3 regions of the Sporosarcina sp. AD_1 genome follow, and region 2 is predicted to be linked to each of the others. Evidence: riboswitches for the same ligand, from Rfam matches in the RefSeq annotation. Region 2 holds a riboswitch; each other region holds the start of a gene.
What was found. Region 2 has a riboswitch for thiamine pyrophosphate ahead of thiC (phosphomethylpyrimidine synthase ThiC). Riboswitches for the same ligand answer to the same signal wherever they lie in the genome.

Region 1: it holds a riboswitch for thiamine pyrophosphate, as region 2 does, so the genes downstream of both, ACSW3C_RS17575 (YkoF family thiamine/hydroxymethylpyrimidine-binding protein) here and thiC (phosphomethylpyrimidine synthase ThiC) in region 2, are expected to answer to the same signal.
Region 3: it holds a riboswitch for thiamine pyrophosphate, as region 2 does, so the genes downstream of both, tenA (thiaminase II) here and thiC (phosphomethylpyrimidine synthase ThiC) in region 2, are expected to answer to the same signal.

The regions. Positions count from the first base shown of each region.
Region 1 is NZ_JBPVIR010000010.1:47,045-54,187, forward strand. It holds gene ACSW3C_RS17550 (helical membrane plugin domain-containing protein) at 1-370, opposite strand, end outside; gene ACSW3C_RS17555 (NAD(P)/FAD-dependent oxidoreductase) at 401-1,594, opposite strand; gene ACSW3C_RS17560 (energy-coupling factor transporter transmembrane component T family protein) at 1,764-2,513, opposite strand; gene ACSW3C_RS17565 (ABC transporter ATP-binding protein) at 2,494-3,864, opposite strand; gene ACSW3C_RS17570 (ECF transporter S component) at 3,857-4,438, opposite strand; gene ACSW3C_RS17575 (YkoF family thiamine/hydroxymethylpyrimidine-binding protein) at 4,440-5,024, opposite strand; TPP riboswitch at 5,106-5,210, opposite strand; gene ACSW3C_RS17580 (hypothetical protein) at 5,383-5,523, shown strand; gene ACSW3C_RS17585 (hypothetical protein) at 5,708-5,998, shown strand; gene ACSW3C_RS17590 (DUF2935 domain-containing protein) at 6,134-6,565, opposite strand; gene ACSW3C_RS17595 (arsenic transporter) at 6,843-7,143, opposite strand, start outside.
Region 2 is NZ_JBPVIR010000006.1:331,035-338,177, forward strand. It holds gene ACSW3C_RS14040 (ABC transporter ATP-binding protein) at 1-622, opposite strand, end outside; gene ACSW3C_RS14045 (cyclase family protein) at 953-1,702, opposite strand; gene ACSW3C_RS14050 (methionine biosynthesis PLP-dependent protein) at 1,770-2,903, opposite strand; SAM riboswitch class I at 2,985-3,091, opposite strand; gene ACSW3C_RS14055 (DMT family transporter) at 3,250-3,594, shown strand; gene ACSW3C_RS14060 (DMT family transporter) at 3,594-3,908, shown strand; TPP riboswitch at 3,998-4,113, shown strand; gene thiC (phosphomethylpyrimidine synthase ThiC) at 4,250-6,025, shown strand; gene ACSW3C_RS14070 (hypothetical protein) at 6,045-6,215, shown strand; gene ACSW3C_RS14075 (ABC transporter permease) at 6,287-7,039, opposite strand; partial or broken gene ACSW3C_RS14080 (ABC transporter ATP-binding protein) at 7,036-7,143, opposite strand, start outside.
Region 3 is NZ_JBPVIR010000005.1:310,506-317,648, reverse strand. It holds gene thiE (thiamine phosphate synthase) at 1-55, opposite strand, end outside; gene thiD (bifunctional hydroxymethylpyrimidine kinase/phosphomethylpyrimidine kinase) at 75-914, opposite strand; gene thiM (hydroxyethylthiazole kinase) at 911-1,786, opposite strand; gene tenA (thiaminase II) at 1,714-2,400, opposite strand; TPP riboswitch at 2,504-2,611, opposite strand; gene ACSW3C_RS12100 (helix-turn-helix domain-containing protein) at 2,678-3,226, opposite strand; gene ACSW3C_RS12095 (MFS transporter) at 3,358-4,686, shown strand; gene ACSW3C_RS12090 (ornithine cyclodeaminase family protein) at 4,707-5,702, shown strand; gene ACSW3C_RS12085 (ABC transporter ATP-binding protein) at 5,781-6,812, opposite strand; gene ACSW3C_RS12080 (ABC transporter ATP-binding protein) at 6,757-7,143, opposite strand, start outside.

The DNA of each region.
Region 1 (7,143 bases), on a different contig from region 2:
TCACATTGGAAATCAAATACTCGACAGATTGCTTATCCTGAATGACAGCTGTCACAAATTCCATGATGTCTTCGAGCTGTTCCATCAGCTTGACGAGCTTTGGCAATTTTTCTAGCAAAGCGACCATTGCAATGATCGTTTCCATATCTAAATTGTAGGTCGATAACAGCTGATCATATTTTTGAATCGCGGTTTGATCCTCGAAAACTGCTTTGCCAAACTGGACGGCATTCCCGATGGAGTCGATGCTTTTTTCGAATTCCGGCAGCTTATTCAAAAGTGATGTGAGCGATTGCTGGACCTCTGGCCGTTCCAATTCCGTCATCAATTGAAGCAAGTCTCCGCCTTCCTGCGCATGTTCATTCTTCATCTTCGTCCTCCTCCTTCCTCGATGAATCGTTTACATCGTCCCTTTCAGCATGCCGTCCCAGTACATAATTGGCAGTAAATCCTTTTTCATTACATACATGCTTGTCCGTTCCACGGCCTGGTTGAACGGCATGGATTCCACTGGCTGTTTATCATAATTGAATTCTGCCAAAATCAGCTTGTTATAGCCTGTGACAATTGGACAGGAGGAATAGCCGTCATACGTTGCTGGCATAGGTTGCTGGCGCATGAGTGCGATCAAATTCTCGGCAACGACCGGTGCCTGCTTGCGGATGGCCGCGCCTGTTTTTGATGTCGGCAAATTCGCATTGTCTCCTAGGGCAAATACATTGGCAAAGCGAACATGCTGCAGCGTATAAGGATGAACATCGACCCAGCCATTGGCATCCGCCAACGCGCTCGTACGGATGAAGGCAGGCGCCTGCATATATGGTGTTACATGTATCATGTCATAAGGAATCTCTTCCATTTCATGTGTATCGAGATGCTCAAATACCGCGATTTTTTCATCCGCTTTGATTTCAATCAGGTTTCGGCGGAAACGGGCATCGATCTGCTTGCGTTCCACGACCTTCTCCAAAGCGAGACGATATTTTTCCACGTCAAAGATAGCAGGATTGGCTGAGCCAAAAATCACTTTCGTTTTGTCACGCATGCCCGAACGCTGGAAATGATCCTCTGCCAAGTACATGATTTTTTGTGGCGCACCACCGCATTTCACTGGAGAAGCCGGATGCGTGAACAGAGCAGTACCACCCTTGAACGATCGGATCGTTTCCCATGTATAGTCGACATGCTCGAAGGAATAGTTGCTGCACACATTCTTCGTGCCAAGTGCCTCCGACAATCCTTTGATCGCATTCCAGTTAATTTCAATGCCGCTCGCCACAACGAGGTAGTCATACGTTAAGGTAGTCCCCTCTGCCGTCATTAACGCATTGTCCACCGGGCTGAAGGATGCGACAGCATCTTGGATCCATACGGCTCCTTGCGGAATCAAGCTTCCCATTGACCTCTCCGAATCCTCTTTCTTCGCTGCGCCTCCGCCGACCAATGTCCAAAGCGGTTGATAATAATGTTTCTCTGCCGGATCGATGATTGCCACTTCGCCCATCAATGCTTGCGATTGACGCAGTAACCGGGCAGCAACCGAAATCCCTGCGGATCCTCCACCTACGATGACGACTCTGTATGAAGTCTTCATGTGAACGCCTCCTTGTTTCATGGTTGTTACTTTATCTATGTACATTGTAGAGTAGCCGGAAAAATCAAAGTATAGGGGTTTCCCCCTAAAAGGGAATGCAGCACAAAAAGCGTGCAGACAAAGTAATCAACACTTTATCTGCACGCTGAGTGCGTAATATGATAGGGATTTACCTTAATCCTACTGCACATCCTGCAGCTAGAATGAAAAGGAAGAGCGCACTCATGACAACATCATTTTTGCCAACCTGGACGACTCTATAAAACGCCAGACGCTTCTCTCCCGTAAAACCTCTCGCTTCCATCGCAAACGCCGAACGCTCCGCTTTCCGGACGGCGCCCGCCAGCATTGGCAACAGGATGCGTCTCAAATTCCAAAGGCGGACTATAGCATTCTTATCTCGGACAGCTCCACGCAACCGATGAGCCTGTTGAATATAGACGAATTCGTCTTTCATAACAGGTAGGAATTGATAGCCGACTAATATACTATAAGCGATTTTAGGAGACAGCTTTAATTGCTGCATGAGACTTAAAATGAACTTTGTTGGATCCGTTGTGAATGCAAAAAGCAGGGATAAACCGGCAAATGCCAACACCCGGAAGCTAAGCGATAACGCATGGTCCAGCTGTGTTCTCGTGATGTCGTACTGAAACACCGACCAGACGACATCGCCAGTCCGGTCCTCTGCAAAAACAATCGTTGTCCAAAAGTATCCAAATGACATGATTAAAAAGGGAATCATGAACAACAGCCATTTCTTCCAATCGATCGAACTGAAGCAAAGCTGCAACAGGATGACCCCGCCCCAGCAAATCAACGGAGTCCACGGATTAAAGAAAAACGCCAATGTCAGCATGCAAACAGTGATGACAAGGAATTTCACAGAAGGATTCATCTTATGCAAAGCTTGCTTCATATTCTGCCACTCCCTTCGGAGCCATCAAACGGTGGTCTTTCAGCAATTCCGGTTTTCTCCAAACATCTTCTGCATGAAACGCACCTGTCAATCTCCCATCTCTCATTAACAGAATACGGTCCGCAATCGCATAAGCAAACTTCATATCATGAGTGACAATGAGAAACGCCGTGCCTTCCTTGGCTCTTTCGTCAATCAAGCGTGACAGCTCCTGCAACGAAACGGCATCTTGGCCGGAGGTAGGTTCGTCCATTAAAATGACATCCCGCCCGTCGCTAAGCATAGCCGCAATGGCAACACGCCGTTTCTGCCCGTGGCTCACAGCGAACGGGTGGGAACCGGCAACCTGCTCCAGTTGCATCGCCTCCATTATTTCACGTGACCTCTCTCCTCCTCCGTAAGCGATCTCCTCTTCCACTGTTGTAGTAATGAAAAGAAACTCCGGAGATTGTGGAACATATCCTAATGCCTTCGGAGCGACCGTCCCTTTCGCTGGAATCAAACCGGCGAGCGCTTTCAGCATCGTTGACTTCCCGCTCCCATTAGCACCTGCCAGTACAGCTATTTCTCCCTTTTGAAGTGTAAAAGAAGCTTGCTGGAGAAAGGTAGACGTGCACAGTTTCTCTACCCGCAAAGCACATTCCTTTCGAATAGAAGGTGTACGCTTTTTTATTTCGCTTAGTTGCTGCTGTCCTTGCAGCACGATTTCCCGATTAAAAAATCGTTCCCATAAATCCAAGCGATGCTCAATTGCCACAACAGTAAATCCGCGTTCCTGCTGCAATCGGTCAAGCAAACAGACAAAGGACTGGGCAGAGATCGGATCCAAATGAGAGAGTGGTTCATCGAGCAACAGGATTTCAGGTTCCATGATCAAAGCACAAGCGAGCGCAATCTGTTGCTTTTCCCCGCCTGATAATTGCTGGATAACCGCATGACGAAAATCAGTCAGCCCGGTTAATCGCAAAACGTCTTCTATTTTCCCATCCATTTCAGATCGCGGCGTCCGCAAGTTTTCGAGAGTGAACGCCAGCTCCTCTTCGACTGTGCGCATGCAAAATTGGGAGTCAGGGTCTTGGAAGACCGTCGCAATTCGGCGATTTACCTCGCCCGGGACATATTCATGGGCGTCCTTTCCGAATATCAAGACACGGCCTTTCAATTTCCCATCGCAGTTTTCCGGATACAGCCGGTTGATTACATAGAGGATCGTTGATTTACCGCAACCGCTCGGTCCCGTGAGGACAACCCGCTCCCCTGCCTGAATGGAAAACGAAAGGTCTTCGACTAACCACGCCGTTTCATCCGGATACCGAAAAGAGACCGATTGAAACGCAATGACATCATGCACGCGCGTCACCCTTCACAGCCCGTGCAATCGGATAGCCCCGAAGCGACCCAGTCGCCAGCAAACCATCCACGACAAACTTCCCGCCGACACCGGCAATGAGCGCCCCACTCGCAATTCGGATACCGAGCATTAAAAGAATATAACCCGGTTGGAATACTGAAAACCCGCCGAGCAGATAGCCATAAGCGAAACTGAAAATGGAGGAACCAACCCCCGCCAACATAAGAACAGGCAGCGTAAAACGTTTATAGCCAGTTGCCGCAAAAGCAGCTTCCGCCCCTAGCCCTTGAATGAGTCCGGATAAAATTAAACGCGGCCCGACTGCATTCCCAAGGAGCACCTCGATTGCAGCTGCAATGGTTTCCGAAATGACAGCGGCTCCAGGTTTCCGGATAATATACATACAAATGATCGACACGATGAACCAAATACCGAAAATCCATTCATACGCAATCGGCCCGATAAAGCCAGACCAAATATTACCGACATGCAAAAACAATAAATAGACGATACCAAACACGACAGAAAACAAAGCCATCAAAACGACTTCTTTCAGCTTCCACTTCGCAAGCATATTAGCGTCCTCCTTCATGGGAAGGACTGTTGATGCTCATGGACACCGTCATGACAAGATGGCGATGCTGGTCAGATCGCGCATTTGTAAAGGCTTCTTCATAGAACGCGAACACCTCATGAATATCGCCATGGATGCCGCTTGCGTAATGCATCGACTCATTAAAGACACCCTGCTCCTTCGCACGGTCCACTTCGCGATAAATTATATCCATATAAGAAGGATTATTCATCGGATACAAAGCAAACTGGGAGGACACATACTGTTTCGTGTCATCCGTATTCAATAATTCATCGTCAACCTCTAAATAGGCATCTCCCGCACTATCGCCCGGACAGCCTGCAGAAAACGTGCCGGATAGGGCAACGTGCTTTCCACTCTTTGCCGCGAGCAGTGTCAGTGCCTTCGCCACATTGAAAACATGCGCCTGCTTCCCGCGGATCACCGTGGACACATCATCCGTATGCATCCAAACAGCCGACGTATCCGTCTCCTCCAGCGCCCCCTTAATAATCGAAACAAAATCATCTGCCATCGGATACAGCGAAAACCGGAATCCGACAATTGGACTCGTACCACATAGCATGGTCAAAACCCCCTCTGAATTTTTCATAAAAAAAGAGACTACATCCGAGGAGATGTAGCCACTTGTCCATTTGCAAACAAAGGGAAAGTCACTACACTTCCCCACGCAGGCATTATCCTGATCGGGTCATAAGGGATCGGAGCCACGCTCACATCTCAGCCAAAAACGGCACCCCTAGTGCAGAAACGGTATGTAGTTCAATTTTATGATTGCCATCAGTATAGTACATGGGGGAGTGATTGTAAACAGGGCGGATTGTTGAGGTGCTCGTTGTTGAATTAATGGAGAGCGCCTGGAAAATGACAATTTGGGTCGGCTAGTTGTTGATATTTAGAGAGGTGAGACTGGACGCCGGCAGTTGGGCTTGATAGATAGGAAGGGTCTTAGGATTTGTTTTAGTTTACTGGCGTTCATTTTGATTTTCTGGCGTTCAGCCGGGTTATCTGGCGTTCATTTTGATTTTCTGGCGTTCAGCCGGATTATCTGGCGTTCATTTTGATTTTCTGGCGTTCAGACGGAGTTATTGGCGTTCATTTTGATTTATTGGCGTTCAGCTGGAGTTATTGGCGTTCATTTTGATTTTCTGGCGTTCAGCTGGAGTTATTGGCGTTCATTTTGATTTATTGGCGTTCATCTGGAGTTATTGGCGTTCATTTTGATTTATTGGCGTTCAGCCGGAGTTATTGGCGTTCATTTTGATTTTCTGGCGTTCAGACGGAGATATTGGCGTTCATTTTGATTTATTGGCGTTCAGACGGAGTTATTGGCGTTCAGCTGGAATTATTGGCGTTCGTTTTGATTTATTAGCGTTAAGCCGGATTATCTGGCGTCAGCCCGGTACCCCGCCCAATAAAATTAAAAAACACCAGCCATCCTCCCGGCCGGTGCTTCTTAACTTGCATTCTTTTGTAAATCCTCATATATCGCACGCGCTTTTTCTTCTGCATGCTCTTTATCTTTGGCATATACTGTAATTAGTTTGTTTTCAAAGATAAAATTCCATTGTTTTGACATATCTATCACCTGCCTTCATGTAAACCACCTATTATCTATTCCACGTTTGCAGGTGCGTTAAACATTATTCTCTTAATACTATTCTAGAACACTTTTTAAGCCGACGGATTTCCATATAAAATAATCCTGGCGATTCCGACAAAATATTCGGATTCTCGAATAATGTGATTGAGGAGTGTCTTTGCGAACGGGTTATCCTTCGCTGCGGCGCTGTTTACTTCAATTTCTCGGCATAGGTCAATAAACTTTAAGCTCTCGTCCAGGCAGTATTTTATCAGTTCTGTTACTTGCTCTTGGAGTTCCTCAAATGTATACCCCATCCGATTGACCGTTTCCACGTAACTCACGACTTGCTGATGAGTTTCCGTCAACGCTTGTTCCCACTCTTTTAGGGCTTGCACATATTCCGGCTCCAGTCCATCCAGTGCCTCCCGAATAACTTCGGTGTGCTCCGCCTCCTGGTGTTTCCAGAACTCCGCCTCGTCCAGCAAACGCAAAGGCATTTGATTTCCATAATAATATTGCATGCACGATCCCCTTCCTCCACAGTACATGTTACTGTATGAACTGCAGAGGAATGATATGCCAGGAATCACCCGACATATTTTATATACGATTTGTCTTAGCTAGTTTTACTGTCTGTCTTTACAGAAACCTATTCGTATTCCCTTTAGCCGCCAGAAACTAATTTGTACTCTCCTAATTCATTAATGTAGCTCTTACTCGTGTTTGGATATTTATATAGTAGTAACTACACAGTATGAGAACTATACTGAATCCGCTCCATGGATCCGTGCATCCCAATTACAGAAATACCAGCTGTACCCATAGAAATAACAAAGTCAAAGTTATGACCGTTGTAAGTGGTATGACAATTACGGAGACGCTTAAATAATCTCTCCACGTAATTTTTATTTTACTTTTACGTAGAAGATGCATCCAAATTAATGAGGCAAGCGTTCCAATTGGCAATAGCAAGGATCCCATATCACTTCCAATGATATTTGCCAGATAAATAGTTTTTAAAGTTATGGGATCTAATCCCATCTCGGTTAATGTAATGGTCCCTATCATCAGGGCCGGGTGGTTGTTAAATAAATTCGAT
Region 2 (7,143 bases):
TGTACCTCTTTTGCATTTCGAGAAGCAGGTCGAGGATTTGGGCTTGAATTGTTACATCCAGGGCAGTTGTCGGTTCATCGGCAATCAGCAGCTCCGGTTCGCAAGATATGGCCATCGCGATCATGACACGCTGGCGCATGCCGCCCGATAATTGGTGGGGAAATTCATGGATGATTTGTTCGGGTCTTGGGATACCGACGATACGCAATAATTCAATTGCTTTTTCATGTGCTTGCTTTTTCGAGAGTTTCTTATGCTTGCGAAGCGTTTCCGTCATTTGGCTCCCAATCGTGAAAACGGGATTCAGTGCGGTCATTGGTTCTTGGAAGATCATGCCGATATGATTGCCGCGGACGGATGTCATCTGTTTCGATTTCATCGTGGCCAGATTGCGTTCATTCAACCGGATCGCACCGTCGACGATCTGGCCCGGCTTGTTAATCAACTGCATGATGGAGAGGGCTGTAATGCTCTTTCCACTGCCAGACTCCCCGACGATTGCGACTGTTTCACCGGGATAGACGGAAAAAGAAATATCATCCACCGCTTTTGCAACAACATCCTTTTCCAAATAAAAATATGTCTTCAGATTACTGACATCCAGTACAGGTTGATTGCTCATAGGGTCACTCCATTTCAATGTGATGACACTTCCTTATACGGCCAGAGCCGCCCGTATAGGAGATTGTCCTGACAATTATCTATGATACTAATGACTAAAGAAGAGAGTGTCAATATAAAATTAAGAAAAATCAGTTTATTAGACAGGATGGCACCGGATTCGACAAGTTATGATAAAAGTAGAAGGGTTTATTGAGGAGATATTCTACAAAATATTCAATTTTTCTTTTGTCTAAGACTGATACGAAAGGAGAGAGATTGATAGAAAGGAACAAAAAAAGCAAAGGGAAGCTGTTCCCTTTGCCGGAATTTCTAACTATTATTCACTTGGTTAAGGCAGTATTGCAAAAGACCGAACCGGGAAGCCGGATGCCTTTTCTGGTTTCGGAACAATATTGAAGATGACAGCTCCTTTGGCAGGGCACTTGTCCAAGTTCGTCATCAATTCAATCTGGTACGTATCTTGATCGAGTACATAATACTCGCCTTCTAATTTTCCTTTCGCACGGAAATCTACGGCGGAGTCAGTATCATACGTTTCATGGCCGACTGCTTTCACACGACGCTGCTCGAAGAGGAATTGTAGGGCGTCAAGTCCCCAACCTGGGATCCGGTTGTTGCCCTCGCTGTCCTTGTTATTGAAGGCTTCTGCATCCGGCCATCGTTTACTCCAATCTGTGCGAAGCGCCACAAACGTTCCTTCTTCGATCGGTCCATGAATCTCCTCAAAATCAAGGATATGTTGAACACCCAGTGTAAAGTCGTTATCTTCCGCTGCTTCTTTTGATTTATCGATGACGACAAGTGGCAGAACTAACTCTTTTAACTGCAGTTCTTCTAGATAGCGGGTATCGCGGACAAAGTGAATAGGTGCATCGATATGCGTCCCATATTGCCCTGGAAACGTGAATTGTTGAGCTAGAAAACCATCATCATGGTTAAAAAGCGTCTCAAATTTGGCGTCGTCGAACATGAAAAAGTGTGGAGAATCCGGGCCGAACGTATGGGTAAGATCAATCCACTCTTTCGATTTCAGGAGCTGTAGAGCCTCATGTATTTCCGTACTTGTTTTTATCGTCATTTCCATCCCTCTTTCTTCGCGTGATTTCTATTATTAATAAGTATTTTCATGTAACTCCGGCAGATCTTTACGACAAGGAGGACACTTGCTCGGTCGTTCTGCTGGCGGCTTTCAACGCTTGCTGAACATCTTCAATTAAATCTTCTGCATCCTCCAGGCCAACTGAAAACCGCAGAAGTCGGTCGTCAATCCCACGGCGAAGGCGCTCCTCGAGCGGGATATCCATATGAGTTTGTGTCGTCGGATATGTAATGAAACTTTCGACTCCGCCAAGACTTTCAGCAAACGTAATCAGCTTTAGATTTTCTAGGAAGGGGCCGATCCATTCGCTCTTTTGAAGACGGAAGGAAACCATACCGCCTTGCCCTGCGTACAAGACGCTATCAATCAGCTGCTCTTTTTCTAAATAGGCGACAATCTCCTTAGCATTCGAATCATGTGCGCGCATCCGTACGTGAAGCGTCTTTAACCCACGGACAACAAGCCAAGAATCAAACGGGGACAATGTCGCACCGATGGCATTATGATTTTTTTCGAGCTGTTCGCATAATGATTCTCCCTTGGCAACAACGAGGCCTGCAAGTACATCATTATGTCCGCCGATATATTTCGTTGCACTGTGGATGACGATGTCTGCTCCATCTTCAATTGGCCTTTGATAATAAGGTGTTAGGAATGTATTGTCGACGATGAGATAGAGTCCATGTCTCTTTGCTAAATCTGCAAAAGAGGCAACATCAATTTGTTGCATGAGCGGATTTGTTGGTGTCTCAAGAAAAAGCGCTTTGGTCTTGTCGGTAATTAATTGTTCAACTTCTTCCACGGTTTCAAAGGAAGAGTAAAGTGTCCGGATGCCATAAAGATCTTCATATTGGTCGAACAGTCGGTAGGTGCCGCCATACAGATCTTCCGGTGCAATTAATTCATCGCCTGAACGGAACAAGGAGAGGACGAGTTGAATTGCTGCCATGCCAGAACTGCAAGCATAGCCTTGATCTCCACCTTCCAATTCTGCAATGCCTTCCTCCAAAATGGTGCGTGTCGGATTTTTTGTACGGGTATAGTCATAACCTGTTGATTGACCGAGCCCGTCATGCTTATAAGCGGTGGACAGATAGATAGGTGGGTTGACGGCACCCGTTCTCGGATCACTTTGATTTCCCAGCTGGACAAATTTCGTATCTAAACATCGTTTTTTCATCGTTGCATCTCCCTTGTCAGAAAAAATAAAAAAGGACCCTACAAGAAGAGGGCCCTCAACAATCGAATGTTGAAATCAATCTTCTCATCTTCATGACGCGAACGCCACTTGGAATTAGCACCATACCAAAATCGGGCTGGTTGCTGAGACTTCTTCGGGCCAAATCCCTCCGTCTCTCTTGATAAGAATAAAAATATGGAATTGTTTAAAAATAGTTTATCTAACGATAGCATGAAAGAGTCGCATTTGCAAGCTGGTATTTTTGCTATACTATTGATTGATTAGCAGGCTCTACATAGCAGTTCATTGACTGGTGAATGGGCCGGGAGGACAGGAGGTAATTCCAGTGGCATGGTTATATGTTGTTTTCGCAGCAATTGTTGAGATATTCTGGGTGGTCGGCCTCCGGTATTCAGATTCACTGCTGGAATGGACGGGCACAGTTGTTGCCATTCTGTTCAGTTTCTATTTCATAATAAAAGCTTGCGAGAAATTGCCGAGCGGAACGGTATATGCCGTGTTTACAGGCTCCGGAGCGGCAGCGATTGTCTTACTAGATTTTGTACTATTTCATGCCGATTTCTCTTTCATGAAAGTACTATTCATTGTAATGATTATGATAGGTGTCATCGGCATCAAGATGACGACAACGGATGAGAAACCGCAAGAATCAGAAGGGGGAGAGGGGTAATGGCATGGCTCTACTTAGTCATTGCAAGCTTCGGTGAAATTTTTGGCGTTTATTGCATTAATTTATACCTCCATAAGAAAACGTTCCCTCGCCTTATCCTGTTGGCTGCGGTATTTTCAGCCGGCTTTTTCTTCCTTTCCCTTGCGATGCGTGAGATTCCGATGGGGACCGCATATGCAGTCTGGACAGGGCTTGGAGCAGCTGGCGCTGTGACGGTCGGAATCTTGTTTTTCAATGAACCCGCAGGCTGGAAGCGGATGCTGTTCTTGATATTGATTATAGGAGGCGCGGTCGGATTAAAGCTTTTTGGATAAAGTTTTTTATTTGAGTAAACTACTAACGTCGGATTAGGTTGACATTTCCTGATACTCGGTTAGACTATGAGTGTACGACCAATTTAATAGATGCAAACTAGGGGTGTCCGGCATAACCGGACTGAGAGGGAGATATGGATTGCTCTCCTAACTCTTTGGACCTGATCTGGCTCATACCAGCGTGGGGAAGTTTCTATAACGATAAGTGGCATGCATATGCGTATGTTTTGGAGACCAGGTCTGTTTTATGACAGATCTGGTCTTTTTGCGTCTAAGCAGCACTCCCTTTTGGATAGAGTCATTGGTTCACCCGCAAATAATGATGAGGGGACGATGACAAGATGAGTAACATGAAAGAAGAAACACCGATTCACATCCATTCCTGCTTTCCTTCTAGCAAAAAGGTGTATGTGGAAGGCGGTAGAAAGGACATTCAAGTTCCAATGCGGGAGATTGAATTATCTCCCACCATTACAGAAGAGGGTGAATTTCCGAATGAGCCATTCCGTGTATATGATACGAGCGGAAAGTATACGGAGACTGGCTATGAGGTGGATATTCGCAAAGGACTTCCGGAAATTCGGAAACAATGGATTTTGGAGCGCGGTGACGTGGAGGAGTATGAAGGGCGGGAAGTGAAGCCAGAAGATAATGGCTACCAGGCTGGCAAGGAAAAAAGTGACGAGATGTTTCCTTTATTGAAGCGCAAGCCGCTTCGCGCAAAGCCCGGGAAAATTGTGACGCAGATGCATTACGCACGGCAAGGAATCATCACACCTGAAATGGAATTCATCGCAATCCGGGAGGGCATGGATCCGGAGTTTGTCCGAAGTGAAGTGGCGCGCGGCAGAGCGGTCATCCCGTCAAATATCAATCATTCGGAAGCGGAACCGATGATTATCGGACGCAATTTCCATGTGAAGATCAATGCCAACATCGGCAACTCGGCCGTCTCCTCGTCCATCGGGGAGGAAGTGGAAAAGATGACGTGGGCGACGCGCTGGGGGGCGGATACGATTATGGATCTGTCGACGGGCAAGAATATCCACACGACACGTGAATGGATCATTCGCAATTCCCCTGTGCCGGTCGGAACTGTTCCGATCTATCAGGCGTTGGAAAAAGTGAATGGGAAAGTGGAAGATTTATCATGGGATGTGTTCCGCGATACACTCATTGAACAGGCGGAACAAGGGGTTGATTATTTTACCATCCATGCGGGGGTCCTCTTGCGCTATATCCCACTGACTGTAAACCGTGTGACGGGGATTGTTTCCCGTGGTGGATCCATCATGGCCCAGTGGTGCCTGCTGCATCATCAGGAAAGCTTCCTGTATACACATTTTGAAGAGATTTGTGAAATCATGAAGGCGTACGATGTGTCATTTTCTCTTGGGGATGGCTTGCGTCCGGGATCCATCGCAGATGCTAACGACGAAGCGCAATTTGCGGAACTTACGACATTGGGTGAATTGACGAAGATAGCGTGGAAACATGATGTGCAAGTCATCATTGAAGGGCCGGGACATGTCCCGATGCATTTAATTAAAGAAAACGTCGACAAGCAAATGGAAATCTGCCAGGAGGCCCCTTTCTATACATTAGGACCATTGACGACCGACATTGCTCCTGCGTATGACCATATTACGTCGGCGATTGGAGCTGCCATGATCGGTTGGTTCGGAACAGCGATGCTATGCTACGTAACACCGAAGGAGCATCTTGGATTGCCAAATAAAGACGACGTCCGCGAAGGGGTCATTGCATATAAAATTGCTGCCCATGCCGCTGACTTGGCAAAAGGCCATCCAAACGCCCAAAAGCGTGATGATGCGTTGTCCAAAGCTCGATTTGAGTTCCGCTGGCGTGATCAATTCAATTTAAGTCTCGATCCCGAGCGTGCTATGGAATACCATGATGAAACCTTGCCGGCGGAAGGTGCAAAGATTGCCCATTTCTGTTCCATGTGCGGACCGAAATTCTGCAGCATGCGTATTTCCCATGATATTCGAAAATTTGCAGATGAAAATACGTTGGAAGAAAAACTGGCCATCAAAAAAGGTCTTGAAGAAAAAGCGAAAGAATTCCAAGAGGCCGGGGGCACCATCTATAGCTAACACGATGGGAGGGAAGGAGATGACATCTGCGGAAGCTCTCCTGATGGAGATTACGAAAGGGAAAAGTCGGCTTTTTCAGCTGGAGCAGCAATTGCGTGAAATCCAGCTGCAATGCGAGCACGATTATCAAAAGGAACAAACCCATCGGATTTGCCGCAAGTGCAAGCGGATGGAAAGTCTTCATTATTAATAAAGTACAAAGCCCCTGTCAGAAGGTTTGCTGACAGGGGTTTTCTATGCCAGGTGGGAAGTCCGGCGAATTTATTTCCAAGAAATCTGTTGCATGCGTTCATTGAACAGCGTTGGGTAGGAAAGGAAACCGAGAAGGACACTCGTTACCGCTGCTGTTGATAATAGAAGGAAAAGGACAAGAAGCTGGAATTGCACGGCCTGGATTGGATCTGCCCCTGCAATGATTTGTCCGCTCATCATGCCCGGAAGCTGAACCAGTCCGATCGTTTTCTGGCTTTCAATTGTTGGAATCATACTAGCTTTGATTGACGTGATGAGCTGCCGGTGGATCGCCTGCTTTGGTGTCCCTCCAAGTGAAAGGATCAATTCGCCAATATCTCGGTTTGCTTCGACCTCGGAGGAGAAGCGGTTCAGAAAGAGGATGGATAGCACCATGGAGTTGCCTACGACCATGCCGCTTAACGAAATGATGTATTGGGCGGTTGCCGGGACAATCTGAAAACCGAGAAGGATGCCTTGCGTCAACAGTTCAATTGTAGAAAAAGTTAAAATTAGCTTCCACGTCACGCCGCGGATCCCAGTTCCTTTCTTGCGGGCGTTTTGCGTGGCAGCCGCGATCATCAGAGCGACCATTAGGAAAATGAACAGGAAACTTTCCGAATCAAAGACAAATTTTAAAACGAAACCAACAGCGAGAAGCTGGACGATGGAACGGACCGTCGCGATAATCGTATCCTTTTCAAGCCCTAATCCAAGAGACTTGGATAATAGAAGGGGAATGAGCACAAAGATGAGCGTTAGCGCCAATGTTGAATAACTCATACCTGTTCCCCCCTCACAAATTTGGCAATTCGTTCATTGGCAGGCGACTCTAATATGGACGGATCGCCTTTTTCCACAACTTGCCCGTCCATCATGACCCATAA
Region 3 (7,143 bases), on a different contig from region 2:
CTTCCAGCGCTTTTTCTAGCACGTCAAGAGGCTGCCGGGCATTGGTGGATCCCATAATGAAATATAGTAGATAGTCATTGTTTTTCAATCAATTCCACTCCTCTCGACTCGACATCTCCACGCAAACGGAATGCTGCATGGTTCGTCGGGCCATGCCCGTTTCCGATGGATAGCCCGTCTTCAATTGCTGCTTGGATGAAATATTTCGCGACAGTCACCGCTTCGCTTACTGGCTTTCCTTTTGCTAATTCTGCTGTGATGGCAGCTGCGAAGGTGCATCCTGTTCCATGAGTGTCCTTCGTTTCAACTCGTTTCGTTCGCAGCAACAAGCGTTCACCCGTGTTGCTAATAAAAAGATCCTCCGCAAATTCCGTATCCTTTCGATGGCCGCCCTTTACTACAATCGCTTGCGTTCCTATCTCAAGCAGTTTATGCGCCGCCCGTTCCATATCGGAAAGAGTATGAATCGGCATACCGGTCAATGTCTCCGCTTCCGGGATATTTGGCGTCAGCACGGCGGCATTTGGAAGTAAATACTCCTTAAGTGCGTCGATAGCTGATTGTTGCAGCAGGGAGGCGCCTCCTTTCGCAATCATCACAGGGTCGATCACAAGTGGAAAGGCAGGATAGCTGCACAACGTCTCGGCAACTGCCTTAATTATTTCGGCAGAGAACAACATCCCTGTTTTTGCGGCACCTACCGTAAAATCAGAAAGGACAGCATCAAGTTGAGCGGTCACAATGTCGCATTCTATTGGCTGAACTGCATGGACACCAAGTGTATTTTGGGCAGTAACTGCGGTCAATACGGACGTTCCGAATGTACCGAGCTCTTGGAATGTCTTTACATCTGCTTGAATCCCAGCACCGCCGCCACTATCGGAACCGGCAATTGTCAATGAAACAGGTATCATCTTCGTACCCCCTCCAGCTGGATTTGTGAGGAATCAATCAAAGATCCGTCCAATGAATGGAGAGCGTTCAACAAATGGATCGAAAAATCCCCTGGACCTTCCGCCCTGGCTGCGGCCCATTCGCCTGCCTTTTTATAAAAGGCGAGAGCTGAAGCTACGGCATTCTTCGCATCGGCAGGTGCTGATGCCAAAAATGCAGCACATACCGCGCTTAGCAGACAGCCCGCCCCTGTAATTCGTGTCATAAGTGGATGGCCGCCGGTAATTCGCATAATTGTTTCGCCATCGGTCACAACATCCACCTCACCAGTTACTGCCACAAGGCAGCGATGCTGTTGAGCCAATTTCTGTGCAACGGCGGCAATGTCAGCTGAACCTGATCCGGCATCCACTCCTTTTGCAGTCCATTCGACATTTGCCAGAGCGGCAATCTCGCCGGCGTTTCCTCGAATCAACATAACATCAAGAGTCTGCAACAATCTCTCAACTGCTCGTTTGCGAAACGGCGTAGCACCGGCACCGACGGGATCGACAATGACTGGTTTTCCATGTTTATTCGCGCTTTTGCCTGCCTCGATCATGGCCTCCAACTTACTCGCATCGAGCGTTCCAATGTTCAATAAAGTACAAGAGGAGAGGGCGGCAATATCAGCCGCTTCCTCGAAAGCATCCGCCATGATGGGCGAAGCGCCGAGTGCAAGCAAACCATTTGCTTGGAAATTAGCGACTACGATGTTCGTCATACAATGGATGAGTGGATTGTCCGCGCGCAGTTTATAAACGAAATTCACTTCACGGCTCATCTGAGAATCACATCTTCTTCTGCAGTAGCCCACTGTTCTTTTGTCCAAGCCATCTCCCAAAATTGCCATTCATAATGGCTGCTTTTAATAAAATGGGCTTTCACTTCTTCACGCCTTGCCGGAGACAGCGACTCCGTCAGTTGATTCAAGCGCGTGATTTGTTCAGTTGTGGCCGCTTCAAACCATTCCGAGCTATAGGTAGCAATCCATTTGTCATAGATTGGATGATTGGGCTTGGCGTCTTTCAAACGCTCTCCAATTTCATAATAAAGCCAGTAACAAGGAAGCAAAGCAGAAAGTGTCGCAGCGAGATCCCCTTCCATTGCAGCTCTGTATAAATGCGAAGTATACGCATACGCCGCAGGAGCCGGCTTGAATTCCGCCAAATCTCGTTCTGTCACACCGAGCAGGTCGAAAAATCCTTCATGCAATGAGATTTCCGCTCCGCAAGTCTCCTCCGCATGCTGTGCGAAACGTTTAACAGTCGGAAGGTCTTGAGCCTGTACGGCCGCCAGCGCATGCACTTTCGCGAAATGCGTTAAGTAATAGGAATCCTGCAATACGTAATAGCGAAACACGTCTTCCGGCAATGTTCCTTCAGCAAGACTTCGAACGAAAGGGTGTTCAAAGCTCGCTTCCCAAATGGCGTCACATTCTTTCCGTACCTCTTCACAAAATGTCATCTCCAACCACTCCTTTGTCTTGTTGGAAAACCAAAAAAGCCGCCTTCATTCAACACAACGTTGAAGAAAGCGGCTCGCAAATCAGGCGGAATATCCCCTAGGAAGACGTGCGAATCCACTTCCCTCCGCTGGTATGATCCAGATCAGGTTCAAAGGGTCCATGTATTCATACACGTCTCAGTCTTTCACAAAGACTCCCCTAGTGGTCTATCCTTTTTAGTTTTCACCATCACTATAACACAGTTTCCAAGTTTATCAAGCAGGGAAGAGGAACCAGTTATGTAGCGCTCGGTTTTCCCGTATCCGAACTAACACAGAGAAATACAACGTCCGCATCGCTCCGGTTATACCAGTAATGCGATTCCTGAGCACTGTAAAATAACGACTCTCCTTTAGTCAGCTCATGCTGGTTTCCCGCAACTTCGACTGAGAGAATGCCATCCAGTACATATACAAATTCCTGTCCAGAGTGGATAATCGGCTGCCCGCCATCTTCGCCAGGTTCGAGCGTCACACGCATCGGCATGAAATCCAGCGAATCCAATCCAGGCGCCAAGTTTTGATAATGGATGCCAGACGTGGCAATCCGGTCAATCATCAAGGATCCGCCGGGCTGTTCAGGCGCCTCCTCGTCAAAAAAATGGCCGGGACTGACATGGAGGACCATCGCAATTTTCTTTAACGATTCAAGTGTAGCTGACGATTTACCCCGTTCCAGCTGGGATAGGAAACTGATCGAGAAGCCGGTTGCATCCGCGATTTCCTTCAGCGTCAGCTCTCTTTGTTTCCTGATGGATCTGATCTTTAGACCCAGTTCCTTTGACATCCAAGTCGCATCCTTTTTTCAGAAATTAATTTCAAATAAAAATTCGATATTGACAGACTACTATTTGTTGATTAACATTATAACAAAATTGAAGTGACACTTCAATTTACAGTAACTTAGGGGGTAAGTGTATGGAGAAAAGGGATATGAGAAGGGTATTAATTGCAAGTTTAGTTGGAAGCTCCATCGAATGGTTCGATTATTTCCTTTACGGTACCGTGGCGGCTCTTGTCTTTAATACGATGTTTTTCGTTTCGGAAGATCCGTCGATCGGTTTAATACTAGCGTATGCCTCATTTGCATTGTCGTTTTTCATTCGTCCGCTTGGGGGAGTCATTTTTAGTCATATCGGGGATAAAATCGGACGCAAGAAAACGCTTGTTTTGACTTTAAGCCTCATGGGGATTGCGACATTTGGAATGGGGCTGCTGCCTACCTATTACGCGATCGGCATTTGGGCACCGATTCTATTGATCACCTTGCGGCTTATTCAAGGGCTGGGCATCGGGGGCGAGTGGGGAGGCGCCATGTTGCTCGCTGTTGAATATGCACCGAAGGAGAAGCGCGGTTTCTTTGGTTCCGTTCCGCAAATGGGCGTCACAATTGGAATGGTACTTGGAACGTTCGCTTTGTCTATAATGACTTTGCTTCCGGAAGAAGCCTTCATGAGCTGGGGATGGCGTGTGCCGTTCCTATTAAGTTCCTTGCTCGTCTTGTTTGGTCTTTGGATCCGCAAAGGCATTGAGGAAACGCCTTCATTCCGGGAAGTGAAAGCAAAGGGATCCATTCCAAAGGTGCCGGTTGTCGATACATTTAAATACCATTGGCGTGAAGTTCTAATAGCCATCGGAGCAAAAGTTGTCGAGACGGCGCCGTTTTATATTTTCGGGACATTCGTCGTTTCTTACGCAACGCAGCATGTAGGGCATTCGAACAATGAAGTGCTTATGGCTGTCATGGTCGCAACGATTATTACAACGATCTTGATTCCAATTATGGGACGCCTATCTGATAAGGTTGGCAGAAAACCGCTATATGTGTACGGAACGATTGCGATGGGACTCTATGCGTTTCCGTATTTCTGGATGCTGCATCAAGGTTCGAACCTGATGATGTTCATTGCGACAATCGTTGGACTTGGCATCATCTGGTCGCCGATTACGGCTGTACTCGGAACGATGTTTTCGGAAATCTTTTCAGCTGAAGTCAGATATACGGGCATTTCACTTGGGTATCAAATTGGAGCAGCATTAGCAGGGGGGACAGCGCCTTTGATTGCTACAGCATTGCTACTGAAGTTCAATAATTCGTATGTCCCGGTTGCTTTATATATCATTTTTACGGCCGGCCTATCACTGCTTGCCATTTGGGCGGTTCGTGACCGGAGAGACCAGCACTTAGACGACATAACAGCAGTTCCTGCGGAAAAGACAACGATTGGCAATAAAGAGTTCAGCTAAGAAAAAGAAAGAGGGATCATATGATTACAATGAATGAAGCGCAAATAATGGAAATGTACGGCATGAAAGACGCCGTGCGAGATGTAGCAGATGTGCTCCATTCACTTGCGGCCGGAAAGGTGGAAAACCCGCCACGGACAGTCATTGAGTTCCCCGGGCAAGATGCTTCCATTCTTTATATGCCTTGTGCAGATTTGGCCGAAGGCATCGCGACAAATAAAACTGTGTCCATTTTCCCGGGAAATCCCAAAACGAATGGCATGCCAACGACCCAAGGGGTAATTTTAGTCACGAATGCCACGGATGGCCGGCATCTCGCTCTCTTGAATGCTTCCTATTTAACGAGGTTGCGGACCGGTGCTATGAGCGCGCTGGCCACAGAACGTTTGGCAAAAACGAATGCTACTGTCCTCTGTGCAATCGGAACCGGGGGAATGGCGTATGAGCAAGTTCTAGGAGTGCTTGCAGTTCGTCCCATCAAGGAAATCCTGCTCGTCAATCCGACGGAATCAAAAGCAATGGCATTTGCAGAACGGCTACGAACGGAAGGCAGAGTAGGAGAAGACGTTCAAATTGAAGTGGTGAAAGACGTCGATTCTGCTGTTCGACGTGCGGATATTATTAACTGTGCAACCCGGTCAGCGACACCGGTATTCAGCGGGGAAGCCATACAGCCCGGAACCCATGTGAACGGAGTGGGCTCCTATTTGCCTCATATGCGGGAAGTCGATCAAACCTTTATTTTTAACTGCTCTAAAATCGTAGTGGATGATTTGCATGGCGTGAAAGAAGAGGCGGGCGAACTGATTCACGCCGCCGAGCAGACAGACTGGTCATTCGACAATGTGCATGGAGAACTCGTCAACCTTGTCACAGGGCAAATCAAAGGACGCGATCACGAGGAGGAAATCACTTTCTTCAAATGTGTGGGTGCAGCCTATTTTGACCTTGCTGTTGCGAAAGGGGTTTACCGGAAAGCGGAAAAGGAAGACCATGGCGCAAGAGTGGATATATAATATAGAAGAAAAACGGCCTTGTGAGGGCCGTTTTTCTATTTGTCGATTGATATGAAGAGAAGACGTTCTCTTCTTTTATTAAAAGACAGCTTCTTCAAACCCTTTTGCTGCAATCGTTCCGTTCTCAATCTTCTCTACAAAATGGCAAGCGGCTTGATGTCCGGCTTTCATATCACTATGAGTAATCAGTTCTGGCACATCCGTCTTGCATTTCGCTTGTGCAAAAGGACATCGGGTATGGAATCGGCATCCAGAAGGCGGATCAATTGGTGAAGGCACATCCCCAGTTAGTACGATATGCTTTTTTTCGCGAGTTGGATCCGGCACAGGGATGGCAGATAGCAATGCCTTTGTATAGGGATGTTTTGGGCTTTCGAAAATTGAATATTTATCTCCGATTTCTACGATTTTCCCAAGGTACATGACGATAACACGGTCTGAAATATGCCGGACAACGCCTAAGTCATGGGAAATAAATAAATAGGTCAACTGGAATTCCTCTTGTAACTCCTCCAATAGGTTCAGCACCTGTGCTTGGATGGAAACATCCAGAGCGGAGACGGCTTCGTCACAAATAATCAGTTTTGGATCGACTGATAAGGCACGGGCTATTCCGATCCGTTGTCGCTGGCCGCCTGAGAATTCGTGTGGATAACGGTCAGCCTGGTATTCATTTAACCCGACAGTCTCCAGCAGTTCAATAATTCGCTTCCGTCTGTCTTTGGCGGGCAGCACTTTCTGGATCGTCATCGCTTCATCCAATACATCCGCTACTGTTTGCCGTGGATTGATGGATGCGTACGGATCTTGGAAGATGATTTGCAAGTCTTTTCGATGCTTGCGCATACTACGCTTGGATAAAGTCGTCAGCTCCTCCCCGTTGAATACGACAGACCCTTCTGTCGGCTCCTCAAGCCTGAGAATAGCCCGCCCTGTGGTCGATTTACCGCAGCCTGATTCGCCAACGATGCTGACTGTTTCTCCTTCGTAAATGGTGAAGCTGATATCATCGACCGCTTTCACATAATTGACAGTCCGGCCCATCATACCGCCTTTAATCGGAAAATACTGTTTCAGTCCTTCGACCTTCAGCAATTCTTTTTTCGCCATAGACCATCACCTCCGATTCGCCTTCCCATTTTTCAGAATAAATCCAGCAACGGACATCATTGCCTTGCGTATCTTTCATTAATTCTGGCATTTCTCTCTTGCACAGCTCGGTCGCAGCCGGACATCTTGGTGCAAAGCGGCACCCGGCCGGCATATCTTTCGGATTCGGCACATTGCCTCGGATCGGTTCCAATTTCTTCAGCTCAACGTCGTGACGGGGCAGTGAATTCAGTAGACCGATCGTATAGGGGTGCTTCGGTTTTTGAAACAATGTCAGAACATCCGAATACTCAACGACCTGTCCAGCGTACATAACGGCCACAAAATCGCA